2 regions of the Asanoa sp. NPDC049475 genome follow, and region 1 is predicted to be linked to the other one. Evidence: riboswitches for the same ligand, from Rfam matches in the RefSeq annotation. Region 1 holds a riboswitch; the other holds the start of a gene.
What was found. A riboswitch is a leader RNA that binds a small molecule or an ion and turns the genes downstream of it on or off. The one in region 1 is predicted to bind S-adenosylmethionine.

Region 2: linked by a shared signal. The riboswitch ahead of thrC (threonine synthase) and the one ahead of AB0J88_RS23055 (aminotransferase class V-fold PLP-dependent enzyme) in region 1 are both predicted to bind S-adenosylmethionine.

The regions. Positions count from the first base shown of each region.
Region 1 covers NZ_JBFAPY010000005.1:654,575-662,013, forward strand. The annotation lists gene AB0J88_RS23050 (alpha/beta hydrolase domain-containing protein) at 1-206, shown strand, start outside; gene AB0J88_RS23055 (aminotransferase class V-fold PLP-dependent enzyme) at 231-1,451, opposite strand; SAM riboswitch class IV at 1,483-1,596, opposite strand; gene AB0J88_RS23060 (hypothetical protein) at 1,615-2,385, opposite strand; gene AB0J88_RS23065 (ATP-binding cassette domain-containing protein) at 2,378-3,289, opposite strand; gene AB0J88_RS23070 (sensor histidine kinase) at 3,345-4,418, shown strand; gene AB0J88_RS23075 (response regulator transcription factor) at 4,415-5,053, shown strand; gene AB0J88_RS23080 (hypothetical protein) at 5,123-5,524, shown strand; gene AB0J88_RS23085 (ATP-dependent Clp protease ATP-binding subunit) at 5,518-7,439, opposite strand, start outside.
Region 2 covers NZ_JBFAPY010000001.1:262,659-270,097, reverse strand. The annotation lists gene AB0J88_RS01260 (GNAT family N-acetyltransferase) at 1-398, opposite strand, end outside; gene thrC (threonine synthase) at 731-2,017, opposite strand; SAM riboswitch class I at 2,028-2,161, opposite strand; gene AB0J88_RS01250 (ABC transporter permease) at 2,244-3,110, opposite strand; gene AB0J88_RS01245 (alpha/beta fold hydrolase) at 3,110-5,893, opposite strand; gene AB0J88_RS01240 (hypothetical protein) at 6,205-7,434, shown strand; gene AB0J88_RS01235 (nitrate- and nitrite sensing domain-containing protein) at 7,421-7,439, shown strand, end outside.

The DNA.
Region 1 (7,439 bases):
ACAACGCGGGCGAGTCGTTCTGCTTCCTGTTCGGCACGCACCAGCCGTTCGACGAGGCCACACTGGACGGTCTCTACCGCACGCACCTGGGCTACGTCGCGCGAGTGGTGGCCACCGACGTCCGCAACGTCGTCGCCGGCCACCTCCAGCCCGCGGACGCGGCGGAGAACCTACGGACGGCGCTGCGGTCCAGCGTCGGCCGCTGAGGAGATCCCGCCGGCGGCCTGCCGTCAGGCCGACACCGCCTGCCTGAGGGCCGCGACGAGGCGGTCGATGTCGTCCGGGGTGGTGCCGGCTCCCACGCTGGCGCGCAGGGCCGTCGCCGGCATCGGCAAACCCGTGCGGTGGGCGGCTTGGGTCAGCAGGTGGCGGCTGAACGGGTGCGCGCAGAACAGGCCCTCGCGTACGCCGATGCCGTGCTCCACGCTCAGCCACGTGGCCAGGTCGCCGCTGTCGTGGCCCGAGACCGCGAACGACACGATGCCCACCCGGTCGGAGCCGGCCGGGAAGGATCGCAGCACCGCCACGCCCGGGATGCCCGACAGCCGTCGCTCCAGGCGTGCTGACAGCCGGGCCTCGTGGTCCTGCCAGGCACAGCGGTCCGACGCCGTCAGCGCGGCGCAGACCGCTCCCAACGCCACCGCGCCGAACACGTTCGGCGTGCCCGCCTCGTGCCTCGACGGCCCGTCCGTCCACGTCACCGTCGTCCCGTCGTCGGTCACCCCGCGGGTCGCGCCGCCGCCGGACAGGTACGGCGGTGCCTCGTCCAGCCAGTCCGCCCGGCCCGCGAGCACCCCGCAGCCGAACGGCGCGTAGAGCTTGTGTCCCGAGACCGCCACGTAGTCCGCGTCCCACGACGCCAGGTCGACGGGCCGGTGCGGCGCCAGCTGGGCGGCGTCGACCGCCAGCCGGGCGCCGTGCCGGTGCGCCTCCCGCACCAGCTCGGCGATCGGCCACAGCTCGCCGGTCACGTTGCTGGCGGCGGTCACGGCCACGAGCACCGGCCGGGCCGCGCCGTCGCGCGCCCGGGCGGCCCGCAACGCCGCCGCCAGGGACGCCACCGCTGACGCCGGCGAATCGGGTATCGGCAACCGGTGCACCGAGGGCCACGGCAGCAGGCCGGCGTGGTGCTCGCCCAGGAACGTCACCGTCAGCGTGCGCGGCGGCAGGGCGTGGGCGAGCAGGTTCATCGCGTCGGTGGTGTTCCGCGTGAAGATCACCGAGTCGCCGGCGCGGGCTCCGAGGAAGTCGCCGATCGTCTGCCTGGCCCGCTCGTACGCGAGCGAGGTCCTCTGCGACAAGGCACCGGCGCCCCGGTGGACGCTTCCGTACCACGGCAACAGGTCCTCCACCGCCTCGACCGCGGCGCTGGCCACGGGCGCGGTCGCCGCGTAGTCGAGGTTGGCGAAGGGCAGCTTCCGCCCGTCAGGGAGCGCCACCGAAGGCGGCAGGGCAGCAAGAGTGATCACGAGGGCCTTCCGATGCTCGCGCTTGCCGAACACCGGGCGGCGTCGGCCAGGTCCTCACCCGGGGCACCCCATCGCGATGAAGGGTTGCCGGTCAGCAAGCCGGGGCTACGCGCTGACACTCATGACCTGGGGCCACCATACCCGCTCAGGCGTCCCGGCGGCGGAACAGGGTCACGGCGGCGGCCAGGACGGCGGCCACGAAGACCGCGAACACCGTCGCCGAACCCCATCGCCCGAACAGGCCGACCTCGGACGCCAGCCCGCCGGACGCCTCGCCCGCCGCACTGACCAGTTGCAGGCCGGCGGTGAAGGGCAGGAACCTCACCGCCGGGTGCAGCCAGTCCAGGGCCGGCACGTACGACAGCCGGAAGACGAGCTGCTCGACGATCATCGGCGTCACCAGGAGAACCACGAGGGCGCCCGGCACACCGCGCAGCAGTTGTCCCAGGGCGACGCCGACGACCGCCCAGAGCACCGCGAGCAGCACGTAGCCGATCACCGTCACGTCGGTCAGCGACGGCGTGTCCGCCCAGAACGGCATGGTCGCCGCGACGTTGAGCGACACGGACACCACCGTGACGACCAGGGCCGTCAGCCCGACGACGAGCACCTTCGCGGCGAACAGCAAGCCCCGGAGCGGCACCGTGGTCAAGGTCGGCTGGATCGTGCCGTAGCGGTACTCGTGGCCCGACGCGAACACCCCGACCACCGCGAGCAACACCACCGCCATCGGCACCGGCGCGTTCGCACCGCCGCCGGTCACCGCCGCCGCGACCACGTCGACCGTCGGGTCGGCCGCCAAGGAGGCGACCAGCAGCGCGATCGCCACGTTGAGGACCAGGGCCGAGCCGATCAGCCAGTAGGTCGACCGCAACGTGCGCAGCCGCACCCACTCGAAGCGCAGCGCGTCACCCATGCGCCACCGCCACGTACTCCGAGGCGTCTCCGGTCGCGGTCATGAACGCCGCCTCCAGCGAGGCCGTCGTCGTGGTGAGCTCGTGCAGCCGGACACCGTTGTCGAACGCGACGTCGCCGATCGCCACCGCGTCGGCGCCGGCGATCCGCAACCCGCCGGCCTCCGTCGGCTCCACGCTGACTCCGTCGAGGCGGCGCAGCGCGTCGGCCAGTGCCGAGGCCTGGGGGCTGCGCACCAGCACCGTCGACCGGGTGAACTCGCGCACGAACCCGTCGACCTTCCCCTGGTAGATCATCCGGCCGCGCCCCACGACCACGAGCTCGTCCGCCATCAGCTCCATCTCCGAGAGCAGGTGGCTGGAGACGAACACCGTGCGGCCTTCGGCCGCCAGCGCCCGCAGCACGTCGCGCAACCAGTGGATGCCGTGCGGGTCCAGGCCGTTGGCCGGCTCGTCGAGGATCAGCGTGCCCGGGTCGCCCAGCAGCGCCTGGGCCAGCCCGAGCCGTTGCGCCATGCCGAGCGAGAAGCCCTTGGGCTTGCGACGCGCGACATCGGCGATGCCCACGAACTCGAGCACCTCGTCGACCCTGGAGACCGGGATGCCGCTGCCCGCGGCGAGCATGCGCAGATGGTTGCGGGCGGTGCGGGTCGGGTGGAAGGCCCGCGCCTCCAGCACCGCGCCGATCTCGCGCATCGGGTGCCGCAGGGTGCCGAACCGCCGACCGTCGAAGAGGGTCTCGCCGGCGCCGCGGTCGAGGTCGAGCATCAGTCGCATGGTGGTCGACTTGCCGGCACCGTTGGGGCCGAGAAAGCCGGTGACCATGCCAGGGCGGACCTCGAACGAGAGGTCGTCGACGGCGACCTTCGCGCCGTACCGCTTGCCCAGGTGGGTAGCCAGGATCATGCGTGCAGGATCGCCCAGGGTTGCTGTGCCTGGCCTGAGAGCCCACAGTGGTGGCGTGAGACGTGCCCTGGCCGCGCTGACCGTCGCGGCGTTCGTCACCCTCGTGGTCGACGTCGTCGCCGGACACCGGTCGGCGGTGTCGCTCGCGCCGGCGGTCGCGTTCGTGCTCGCCGCGACGCTCGGCTTCGGACCGGTCGAGCGCAACCTGCGGCGATGGCCGCGGTACGCGTACATCGTGGCGCTCTTCCTGCTCGGCGGCGCCGTCTTCACGGCCTCCGGTGGCTACGTCGGCGCCGCGCTGCTGCTGGTCGTGCTGGTGAGCCAGACCACGTTGCTGCTGCCCCTGCCGGCGGTGGTCGTGGTGGTCGTGCTGGTGCCCTTCTTCCACACCGGCATGGCCTTCGCCGAGGGTCTACGCGAGGGCCTGGGCCTGTTCGCCGCCGCTGTGTTCGCCGCCGTGCTGACCAAGCTGTTGGTCCGCGAACAGGAAGCCCGAAAACAGCTTCGGGAGTACGCGTTGCAGGCGGAGGAACTGGCCGCGGTGCGGGAACGCAACCGGGTGGCCCGCGACATCCACGACGGGCTCGGGCACTCGCTGACCGTGGTGCAGATGCAGATCAAGGCGGCTCGCGCGGTGCTGGTGGCCCAGCCCGACCGGGCCGACGACGTCCTGGCGAAGGCGCAGGACCAGGTCGAGGAAGCACTCCGGGAGGTGCGCCGCTCGGTGGGAGCGCTGCGCGAACGACAGCCGGCGGTGCCGTTGCCGGAGGCGCTGAAGGCGTTGGCGGCCGAGACCTCGGCGGCCGGCGTGCCGACCGGTCTCGACGTCACCGGCCCGGTGCGAGCACTGCCGGCCGAGGCCGAGGAGGCCCTGTTCCGGGCCGCTCAGGAAGGGCTGACGAACGTGCGCAAGCACGCGAACGCGCGGGGAGCCGCGGTGACCCTGGACTACTCACGAGCGGCGGAGGTGCGGGTCGAGGTGCGCGACGACGGCACCGGCGCCCAGGCCGACACCGCCGGGTTCGGCCTGCTCGGCCTGCGCGAGCGCGCCGCGCACCTGGGCGGCCGGATGAGCCTGGAGTCGGTGCCCGGCCAGGGTTCGACGCTGTGGGTGGAGGTGCCCGGGTGACCGTGCGGGTGCTGCTCGTCGACGACCAGGCGCTGTTCCGCGAGGCGCTGGCGATGCTGCTCGGCGTCCAGGCCGACATCGAGATCGTGGGTGAGGCCGGGGACGGCGCGCGGGCACTCGCGGCGGTGGCGACGCTCGCACCCGACGTGGTGCTGATGGACCTGCGGATGCCGGTGCTCGACGGCGTCGCCGCCACCCGGCGCGTGCGGTCCGAGCATCCGGGCGTACGCGTGATCGCCCTGACCACCTTCGACGACGACGCGGACGTGTTCGCGGCCCTGCGCGCGGGGGCGGTCGGCTACCTGCTCAAGGACGTGTCGTCGGCCAGGCTGGTGGAGGCGGTGCTGGCGGCGGCCCGCGGCGAGTCGGTGCTCCAGCCGTCGGTCGCCGCCAAGCTGGTGGCCCGCATCGCGGCGGAGCCCGCCGAGGTCGCGCCGCTGACCCAGCCGCTGTCGGAGCGGGAGCTGGAGGTGGTCCGGCTGCTCGCCGGCGGCCGCAGCAACCGGGAGATCGCCGCCGCGCTGTTCCTGGCCGAGGGCACCGTCAAGAACCACGTGACCAACGTGCTCGGCAAGCTCGACGCCCGCGACCGCACCCAGGCCGCCCTGCGCGCCCGGGAGCTCGGCCTGCTCTGAGGTCACATGACCCCGGTCATGACCTTCGGCACCTGCGTGCGCCGAGCCCGCGCCGGGAGGATCGTCCACATGAGCACATCGACGCACAGCAGCCGCCGAGGCCACCTCCGCTTCGCCCTCCACTACCTCGAGATGGTCGTCTCGATGCTGGTCGGCATGTTCGCCCTGGGTCCACTGTGGTCCATGGCGTTACCCGGCCTGGCCGACCATCCCGCCGCCGACGCGTTGGTGATGGCCACCGACATGTCCGTCGGCATGGCGGCCTGGATGGCGATCCGTCGCCACGCGTGGCCGCGAATCGCGGAGATGGTCGCCGCGATGTACGCGCCCTTCGTGGTGCTGCTCGTGCCCTACTTCCTGGGCGCCGTCTCCGGGCACGGCCTGATGATGGGCGGCCACGTGCTGATGTTCGTGACCATGCTGGCCGCCATGTGGTGGCGCCGGGCGGACTACTACCACCACCATCACTGAGCGGTCACCGGTGACGAGACCTCGAAGGTCAGGGCGCCCTCCCGTTCGCCGACCGTGACCTTCTGGCCCGCCGAGAGTCGCCCGTCGAGCAGCATCTCCGACAGCCGGTTGTCGACCTCGCGCTGGATCGTGCGGCGCATCGGGCGCGCGCCGTAGGCCGGCTCGTAGCCCCGGTCGACCAGCCACCGGATCGCCTCCGGGGTGAACTCGGCGGCGATGTCCTGGGCGTGCATCCGCCGCCGGGTCTGCTCCAGCATCAGGTCGGTGATCGCGACGAGCTGCTCGGGGTCCAGCCGCCGGAAGATGACGATCTCGTCGATCCGGTTGATGAACTCCGGGCGCAGCTCCTCCCGCAGCCGGCGGGTGACGCGGTCGGCGAGGTCGCGGTCGGCGTCGCCACTGCCCGCCGTGGCGAAGCCGACCGACGGCTGCTCCGCGGTGATCAGCTCGGAGCCCAGGTTGCTCGTCATGATCAGCACGGTGTTCTTGAAGCTGACCGTGCGGCCCTGGCTGTCGGTGAGCCGGCCGTCGTCGAGCACCTGGAGCAGCAGGTTGAACACGTCCGGGTGCGCCTTCTCGATCTCGTCGAGCAGGACCACCGAGTACGGAGCTCGGCGCACCGCCTCCGTCAGCTGGCCGGCCTCGTCGTACCCGACATAGCCGGGAGGCGCGCCGACCAGCCGGCTGACCGTGTGCCGTTCCTGGAACTCGCTCATGTCGAGGCGGATCATCCGGTCCTGGTTGCCGAACAGGGTCTCCGCCAGCGCCCGGGCCAGCTCGGTCTTGCCGACGCCGGTCGGGCCGAGGAACAGGAAGCTGCCGATCGGCCGGTTCGGGTCGCCCAGCCCGGTCCGCGACCGGCGGATCGCCTGCGCGACCACCCGAACCGCCTCGTCCTGACCGACCAGCCGCTCGTGCAGGCGCGCCTCCAGGTTGGCGAGGCGCTCCTTCTCCTCCTCGCTGAGCTGCCGCGCCGGGATGCCGGTCGCCCGGGAGACCACCTCGGCGATGTCGTCCGGCGTCACCTCCGGCACCTTGCTCTGCCCGTCGGCGTCCCGTTCCTCGATCTGCTTGCGCAGCCCGGCGACCTCGTCGCGCAGCTCGCTGGCCCGCTCGAAGAGCTCCGCGGCGACCGCCTGGTCCTTGTCGCGGCAGAGCTGGTCGATCCGCTCCTCCAGGTCGCGCTCGTCCTTGGCCACCGACCGGCTGCGCAGCTGCACGCGGGCACCGGCCTGGTCCATCAGGTCGATCGCCTTGTCCGGGAGGAACCGGTCGGTCAGGTAGCGGTCGGACAGCTCGGCCGAGGCGATCAGCGCCTGGTCGGCGAACCGCACTCCGTGGTGCGCCTCGTACCGGTCGCGCAGCCCGCGCAGGATCTCGATGGTGTCCTCGACGCTCGGCTCCGGCACCAGGATCGGCTGGAAGCGCCGCTCCAGCGCGGCGTCCTTCTCGATGTAACGCCGGTACTCGTCGAGCGTGGTCGCGCCGACCGCGTGCAGCTCGCCGCGGGACAGCGCCGGCTTGAGGATGTTCGCCGCGTCGGTCGCGCCCTCGCCGCCGCCCGCGCCGACCACCGTGTGGATCTCGTCGATGAACACGACCAGGTCGTCGGAGTGGGTACGCACCTCGTCCAGCAGGTTCTTGAGCCGTTCCTCGAAGTCGCCCCGGTAGCGGGTGCCGGCGACCAGCCCGGTCACGTCGAGCTGCACGAGCCGCTTGCCGGTCAGCGTGCGCGGCACCTCGCCGTCGACGATCCGCTGGGCCAGCCCCTCCACGATCGCGGTCTTGCCGACGCCGGCCTCGCCGATCAGCACCGGGTTGTTCTTGGTGCGCCGGGCCAGCACCTCGACGCACTGCTCGATCTCGTCCGCGCGGCCGACGACCGGGTCGATCCGGCCTTCCCGGGCCATCGCGG
Region 2 (7,439 bases), on a different contig from region 1:
CCGTCGACCGGGCGCGCCGCGCCGCCGGGCAGGGCGCACACCGCCTCGCCGATCAGGTGTTTGCGTCCGTCTGCCCGGGACGCCTCGATCGCGTGGTCCAGGAGCGCGCGGCCGACACCGCGCCGCCGCATCGACGGGAGCACGTCGATGTTGAGGTCGGCGGTGCCGGTGTTGTCGAGGTACGGCAGGCGTAGCTCGAGGAAACCCGCCGGCACCCCGTCGAGCGTGGCCAGCGCGTGCTGCTTGTGCACGCCGGGCCACGGGTCGGTCAGGCCCACGGAGAACGCCCGAGGGCACACGGGCGCGAAGTCGGGCACGTCGAAGGCCTGGCTCTGCGAACGGATCGCGTACGCGTGCTGACCGCCGTCGGCCCCGAGCGGGGTCACCTCGATGCTCATGCCCGCCAGGGTGCCCAACCCCGGACGGGCACGCGAGCGATTTACGTCCCTGTGCGGCTAACGGCCGGGAACGGCGAAGGCCCCGTCCATCGGACGGGGCCTTCGGCAACGTTTGGTCGGAAGGGCGGTCGCACAACGCCTCCGGCGCTGGGTCGCTAGAACTTCAAAAGTCTACGGCGGCTCGCCCTCCCGCACGGAGCATCCTGCGAGATACCCATCATGGTCGTCAAGTCCCTGTAGACATGTTTTCTCGACGGACGGCAAAATCACCGCTACGGGGAGCACATGTTGCATCACCCGAACGTATGAGTCCATCCTGGATAACGGCCTCCTCAGCCCAGCAGACCGGCCTCGCGAGCTGCCCGAAGCGACGGCTTGACCCGATAGGTCGGCCCGACGAGCTCGGCCACGGCGTCGATCGTCTTGAGCCCTTCGCCGGTGTTGAAGACCACAGTCTCCAAAGAGGGATCCAACCGGCCGGACGCCACCAGCTTCAGCAACACCGCGGTGGTCACCCCACCGGCGGTCTCGGCGAACACCCCGGTGGTACGGGCGAGCAGCTGGATCGCGTCGCGAATCTCGTCGTCGGACGCGTAGTCCATCCAGCCGCCGGTGCGCTTGACCGCCTCGAGCGCGTAGAGCCCGGCCGCCGGGTCGCCGATGTTGAGCGACTTGGCGATGCCGATCGGCCGCACCGGGACGATCTCGTCGGTGCCGTTGTGCAGCGCGGTGGCGATCGGGTTGCAGCCCGCCGACTGCGCGCCGAACACGCGCCAGCCGCCGGCCGGCGCCTCGACCAGCCCGATCTCCACGAGCTCGGTGAACGCCTTGTCGATCTTGGTGAGCAGCTCGCCGCTGGCCATCGGGATGACCACCTGCGCCGGGATCCGCCAGCCGAGCTGCTCCGCCACCTCGTAGCCGAGCGTCTTGGAGCCCTCCGCGTAGAACGGCCGGACGTTGACGTTGACGAACGCGGTGTCCTCGAACTCGTCGGTCTCGACGAGCTCGCTGCAGAGCCGGTTGACGTCGTCGTACGAGCCGTCGATGGCGACGAGGTCACCCCCGTACACGGCGGTCGTGATGATCTTGCCCTGCTCCAGATCGCCCGGGATGAAGACGATCGACGGCACGCCGGCCCGGGCCGCGTGCGCCGCCACCGAGTTGGCCAGGTTTCCGGTCGAGGCGCAGGCGAAGCGGGTGAAACCGAGCCCGCGGGCCGCGGTCAGCGCGACCGAGACGACCCGGTCCTTGAACGAGTGGGTCGGGTTGGCGCTGTCGTCCTTGACCCAGAGCGGCGCGGTGAAGCCGAGCTCGGCGCCCAGCGAGGGCGCGGAGACGAGCGGGGTGAGGCCGGGGTTGAGCGTGACCCGGCTCGACGGGTCCTGCCCGACGGGCAACAGCGGCGCGTAGCGCCAGATGTTCTGCGGGCCGGCGACGATCTGCGCGCGGGTGACCCGGGCCAGCGCGGCGGGGTCGTACGCCACCTCCAGCGGCCCGAAACACTGGTAACAGGCGTGCTGGGCGGCGAGCGGGTATTCCGCTCCGCAGCCGCGACAGACGAGGGCGCGGGCCGGCGAGTCGGAGACGGAGGGGGCGGTTTCGTCGATGGTCGACGTCATGAGGGAGGTCCTCTCATCTTCCCCACGCCGCACCATGCGACGGGGACGGAATTGGCACCTGCGCACCGCGACTCCGCTATGAGTCGACGGCGGTGGTTGCCGGGGCGTCTTCGGGCCGTATCCCTCAGCCCCTCTGGATGAGGTATTCAGTTGTGCGTACCAGGGTAAGGCCTAGACCCGAGAAAGGTCCTGTCGCTTCTCAGCCTGTGAACCAGACCTCAGGCGATCAACTGGTCACGTCCTTGCGGGTGAAGCGCCAGAAGGCCAGCGACCAGAACAGCGTCGCGTAGACCACCGCCGATATCGCGCCCTTGACGACGTCGTCGAACTGCGTCGGCGTCGAGAGCAGCCCGAGCCAGGCCGTGCTGTAGTGGGTCGGCAACAGGTTGCGCACGGCGCCCAGCGCGCTGATCTGGTCGAGGATGCTCGACAGGATCCACAGCAGCACCGCGCCGCCGACCGCTCCGAGGGGTGCGTCGGTCGACACCGACAGCAGGAACGCCAGCCCGGCGACGACGAGCAGCACGACCGCGAGGTAGCCGAGGATGCCCAGCAGCCGCACCAGGCCGGCACCCGGCGCGATCTCGTTGGCGACGGTGCTGCGCAGTGGCTCCCAGCCGTACCTGGCCGTGCCGAGGGCCAGCGCCGTGCCCGCCAGGGTGAGCAGGGCCAGCCCCGAGTAGCCGAGCGCGACGACCAGCTTGACGGCCACCAGCCGGGCGCGCGGCACCGGCACCGCCAGCAGGTAGCGCAGGCTCCCCCACTGCGCCTCGCTGGCCACGGTGTCGCCGCAGAACAGCGCGACGGCGACGACCAGCAGGAAGGTCGCCGACACGTACAGGCAGAACAGGGTGAAGTTGAGCCCGCCCGAGGTGGCCAGGTCGATCAGGCTGCCGAACTCGCCGCCGCCGTTGTCGTCGTCGCCACCGTTGTCGAACTGGAAGGCGACCAAGATGATCAAGGGCAACGCGACCATCAAGCCCAGGGCCCATCGGGTACGCGCACGCGACCACTGCCGCCGCCACTCCGCGCGGATCGGGAGCGTCCGGGACGCGCGATAACCGGCAGCCGCGCCCGCCTGGAGGTCGGTCATCAACGGTCTCCGCTTCCACTAGAGCTCTCCCCCACCAGGGCGAGAAACGCGTCCTCGAGGCGGCGCCGGGGCACCACCCGCTCCACCCCGATGCCCGCCTTCACGAGCTCGGCGACCACCTCGCTGCGCGCCGTGCCGTTGGTGTCGACCACCAACTGCCGCGAGTCGCCCTCGACCGAGACGGAGCGCACGCCCGCGAGCTGCCCGAGCACGCCGGCCGCCGCGGTCGCGTCGGAGACCTCGATCTGCACCGTCGGCGACTCACCGACGATCTCGTCGACCTGACCCGACGCGACGATCGCGCCCTTGTTGACGACCACCACGTGCGTGCAGGTCTGCTCGACCTCGGCCAGCAGGTGGCTGGAGACCAGCACCGCGCGCCCGTCGGTGGCGTAGCGCTTGAGCACCCGGCGCATCTCGGCGATCTGCGGCGGGTCGAGCCCGTCCGTCGGCTCGTCGAGCACCAGCAGCTCGGGCAGGCCCAGCATGGCCTGGGCGATGGCCAGCCGCTGCCGCATGCCGTGGCTGTAGGTCTTCACCCGGCGGTGCACCGAGGCACCGAGGCCGGCGATCTCGAGCGCCCGGTCGAGCTCGGCCTCGGCCTCCGGCCGGCCGGTCGCGGCCCAGTACGCCTTCAGGTTGGCCAGGCCGCTCAGGTGCGGCAGGAAGCCCGGGCCTTCGACCAGCGCGCCGATCCGGGACAGCACCGGGGAGCCCGGCACCAGCTGGTGGCCGAACACGTGGATCTGGCCGGCGGTGGGGTTGGTCAGGCCCATCAGCACCCGCAGCGTCGTCGTCTTGCCCGCGCCGTTGGGGCCGAGCAGGCCGACCACCTGGCCGCGCCGCACCTCGAAGTCGACCCGGTCGACCGCCACGAAGTCGCCGTACTCCTTGCGCAGCCCGTCGACCCGCAACGGCACGTCGGCGTACTCGGGATGCACCGAGGTGTCGTGGCGGTTCCGCCGCCGGCGCACGACCAGGACGACCACCACGAGCCCGATCGCGATGGCGGCGAGCAGGCCGACCAGCACGTACCGCCAGATGACCTGCGGGCTGGCGATCGGCTCGCCGGTCACGGTCGGCAGCGTGACGGCGGTGGCGTCGTCCGGCACAGCCACCGTGTAGACGGCCGGCTGGTTCGGGGTCGCGAACGCCTGGTCCGCGGTCGCGACCGCGATCCGCAGCGTGTGCCCGGCCTCGACCCGGTGCACGACGGCGGGCAGGGTCACCTCGACCGGCTGGGCCTGACCGATGTCGGCCGGCAGCCCGGTCAGCCGGACGGGCGCGACCAGCCCGCTGGACAGCGTCGCCACGCCCTTCGGGTCGACGTCGTAGAGCTTGACGAACAGCACCGCCTCACCGGTCGGGGACGCGGCCCGGATCCGCACGGTCGGCGCTCCGACGACGTCGAGGGGCCGGTCGAGCGGCTCCGAGGTGAACCGCGCGTGCTGGCCGGGCAGGTCGGTGACGATTCCGTTGACGAACGAGGAGAGCCCACCGCCGGTGCCGGGCAGCGACGAGATCGCCGCAGGGTTGCCGGAGGGCGGGTTGGCCACCGGCTGCGCCGGTCCGGAGACGGTCACCGTCGAGTTCGAGGTGCCGGCGAGCCCGGGGTACGTCGGGTCGGAGTAACCGCTGGTCACCACGCCCCGGTCGAGCGCGTTGAAACCGGTGATCCGCGACCAGGTGAAGCTGGTGGACGGCGTGTCACCGACGCTCTTGACGTAGTGGTCGAGCCACTGTGCCATGAGGAACTTGACCCGGTCGCGGTCGGACTGCGGCCCGTCACCGCCGTCGTGGCCACCGGTGAACCAGGCGACCCGCACCGGCGTGCCGTTCGCGGCGATGCCCCGGGCGTTGGCGTCGGCCTCCGAGAGCGGGAAGAGCGTGTCGGCCGTGCCCTGCACGAGCAGAGTCGGCGCCTTGATCCGGCCGAGCACCGCAGCGGGACTGGAGCGCCGCAGCAGGTCGACGGCGGCCTGGTCGGCCCGGCCGGTGGTGGCGATCCGTTGGTACGCGGCGCAGACGTCGGCGGCGAACCGGCCGCAGGACGGGTCGGCGCCGGCCAGGTTTCCGGCGGTCGCGGCACCGGCCGGCAGCTCGCCCAGTGCGCCGAGGCCGCTGCCCGCGCCGTTGCCGAAGAAGAGCCCGGCCCACGTCTTCTTGAAGACGCCCTCGACCGGACCGCGCCCGGTCGACTCCGGCAGGAAGGCGCCGGCGAGGTCGTTCCACGTGGCCATCGGCACGGCGGCGTCGATCCGGGGGTCCTGGCCGGAGAGCAACAGCGCCAGTCCGCCGCCGTAGGAACTGCCGACCACGCCGACCCTGGGGTCGCCGGGTGCGTCGGTGCGGATCTCCGGCCGGGCGGCGAGCCAGTCGACCAGGCGCTGCGCGTCGCGTACCTCGTAGTCGGGGTCGTCCAGGTGGATCTGCCCGCCGCTGCGGCCGAAGCCCCGCGCGGTCCAGGTCAGCACCGCGTAGCCGATGCCGGCCAGGTCCTCCGCGTCGGCGTAGGTGCTCTCCTTGGTGCCGCCGAAGCCGTGTGCGAGCAGCACCGCGGGCACCTTGTTCGTCGCCGACGCGCCGTCCGGCAGGAACAGCCGGGTGTCCAGGTCGACCGGCTCGTCTCCACCGGGACCGGACCGGACGCTGATCCGGGCGTCCTGCGTGCGGTAGTCAGGGTCGTCCGGCCAGGCCGCCCAGGTGACGGCGCCGGCGAGGACGAGCACGGCCGCACCGGCCGCTAGGAGGCGACGGCGGACCCGGGACAGGGGTGGCGACATGCCGCCAAAGGTACGGCGTACGCGCTGAGCGTTCTCTGAGTGTCAATGGCCGCCGGTCGGTGGGACGCATGCTTATCCCGCGAAATCCGACGTATCGCACCGACCGGGCAATGAACCGACAGCAAGTTACACAGCGTGAAGATTCGCCTCTTGATCCATCACGCACGGCCATAGAAACCGACGGATGAAGGAGAAATGGCTGTTCGGTTTGGGCCGGCATGGGTGCCCCTCCACTAGTTTCTCCGTCCGGTGGACGGGACGGCCGGGGCAGATGTTTTCGCCCGTGCCACCACTTCGTGGAGGGGTTGCCGATGACACGTTCCGCACCGCGTTCCCGGGCCCGTACGGGAGCGCTGTCCGTGCTGCTGTCCATATTGGTCGTAGCACTGCTCGTGCCGACCGCGCTGTTGTTCGCGCACACCTGGCGCGCCGAGGGCGACCGGGCCGCGGCGACCGAACGCGAGCAGGACGGCGTCGCCTACCTGCGCAGCCTCCAACAGGTCGCGTTCGCCGTGGCCGACGCACAGTCCGCGGCCGTGTCCGGCCGGGCGGTGTCCCGCGAGGCCATCGCCACCGCCGTGCAGCAGGCCGACGTCACCGACGCGAAGCTCGGCGCAACGCTGCGCACGACCCAGCGGTGGTCGGAGATCCGCAGCCGCCTGGAGACCCTCCGCGACACCCCCGCCACCGCCGACCGGACCAAGGCGTTGGCCGACTACCGCGAGCTGGGCGACCTGGTACTCGCCCTCTACGGCAAGGTCCGCGACGAGTCCGGACTCGTGCACGACCCCGACGGCGACGCGTTCCACCTTCAGAACAGCGCCGCCAGCCAGCTGCCGGTGGCGGTCATCGCGGCCGGCCGGCTGACCGACGTCGCGGCGCTCGCCAAGGCCGCCAGCACGCCGGCACCCGGCAAGCAGGCTCCGCAGGCGACGCCGCAGCAGCAGGCCGAGCTCGTCGCGCGGCTCAGCGCCGAGCGGGTTCTCCTCCAGCAGGCGTCGACCCAGCTGGTCGACGACCTGCGGTCCGCGGTGGACAGCACGCAGAGCCGCACCCTGGGCAGCAACCTGCTCAGCCGGCTCGACCGCTTCCAGCGCTCCGCGGACACGCTCGCGGCGATCTTCAGTCAGATCGGCACGGGCCCGGCCGCACCCTCGGGCACCGGCAGCGACGAGTCGATCCTCGGTGTGGCCCGCGGCGAGCTCCAGGCCGCGGCCGGCGAACTGTCCACCGCGATCTTCAACGAGGTCGACCGGCTCCTCGACACCCGCCTCGACGAGATCGACCAGACTCAGCTGCTGGCCGGCGGCGCCCTCGCGGCGGCGGTGCTGATCGCCGTCGGCTTCTTCCTCGCCTTCTTCCTCGGCGGGCGGCCCCGACAGGCCCGTCCGTCCGGCCCGTTCCCCGAGGGTGGCCCGGGCGCTCCGTCGGCCGACGAACCCGTGTCGTGGCCGACGGTCGCACCGATCACCGGCGCGCCCTACCAGGGCGCGGCGCAGGGGAACCAGACACAGTGGGAGCGGTCCGGTGCTGCTCGGTAGGTTAC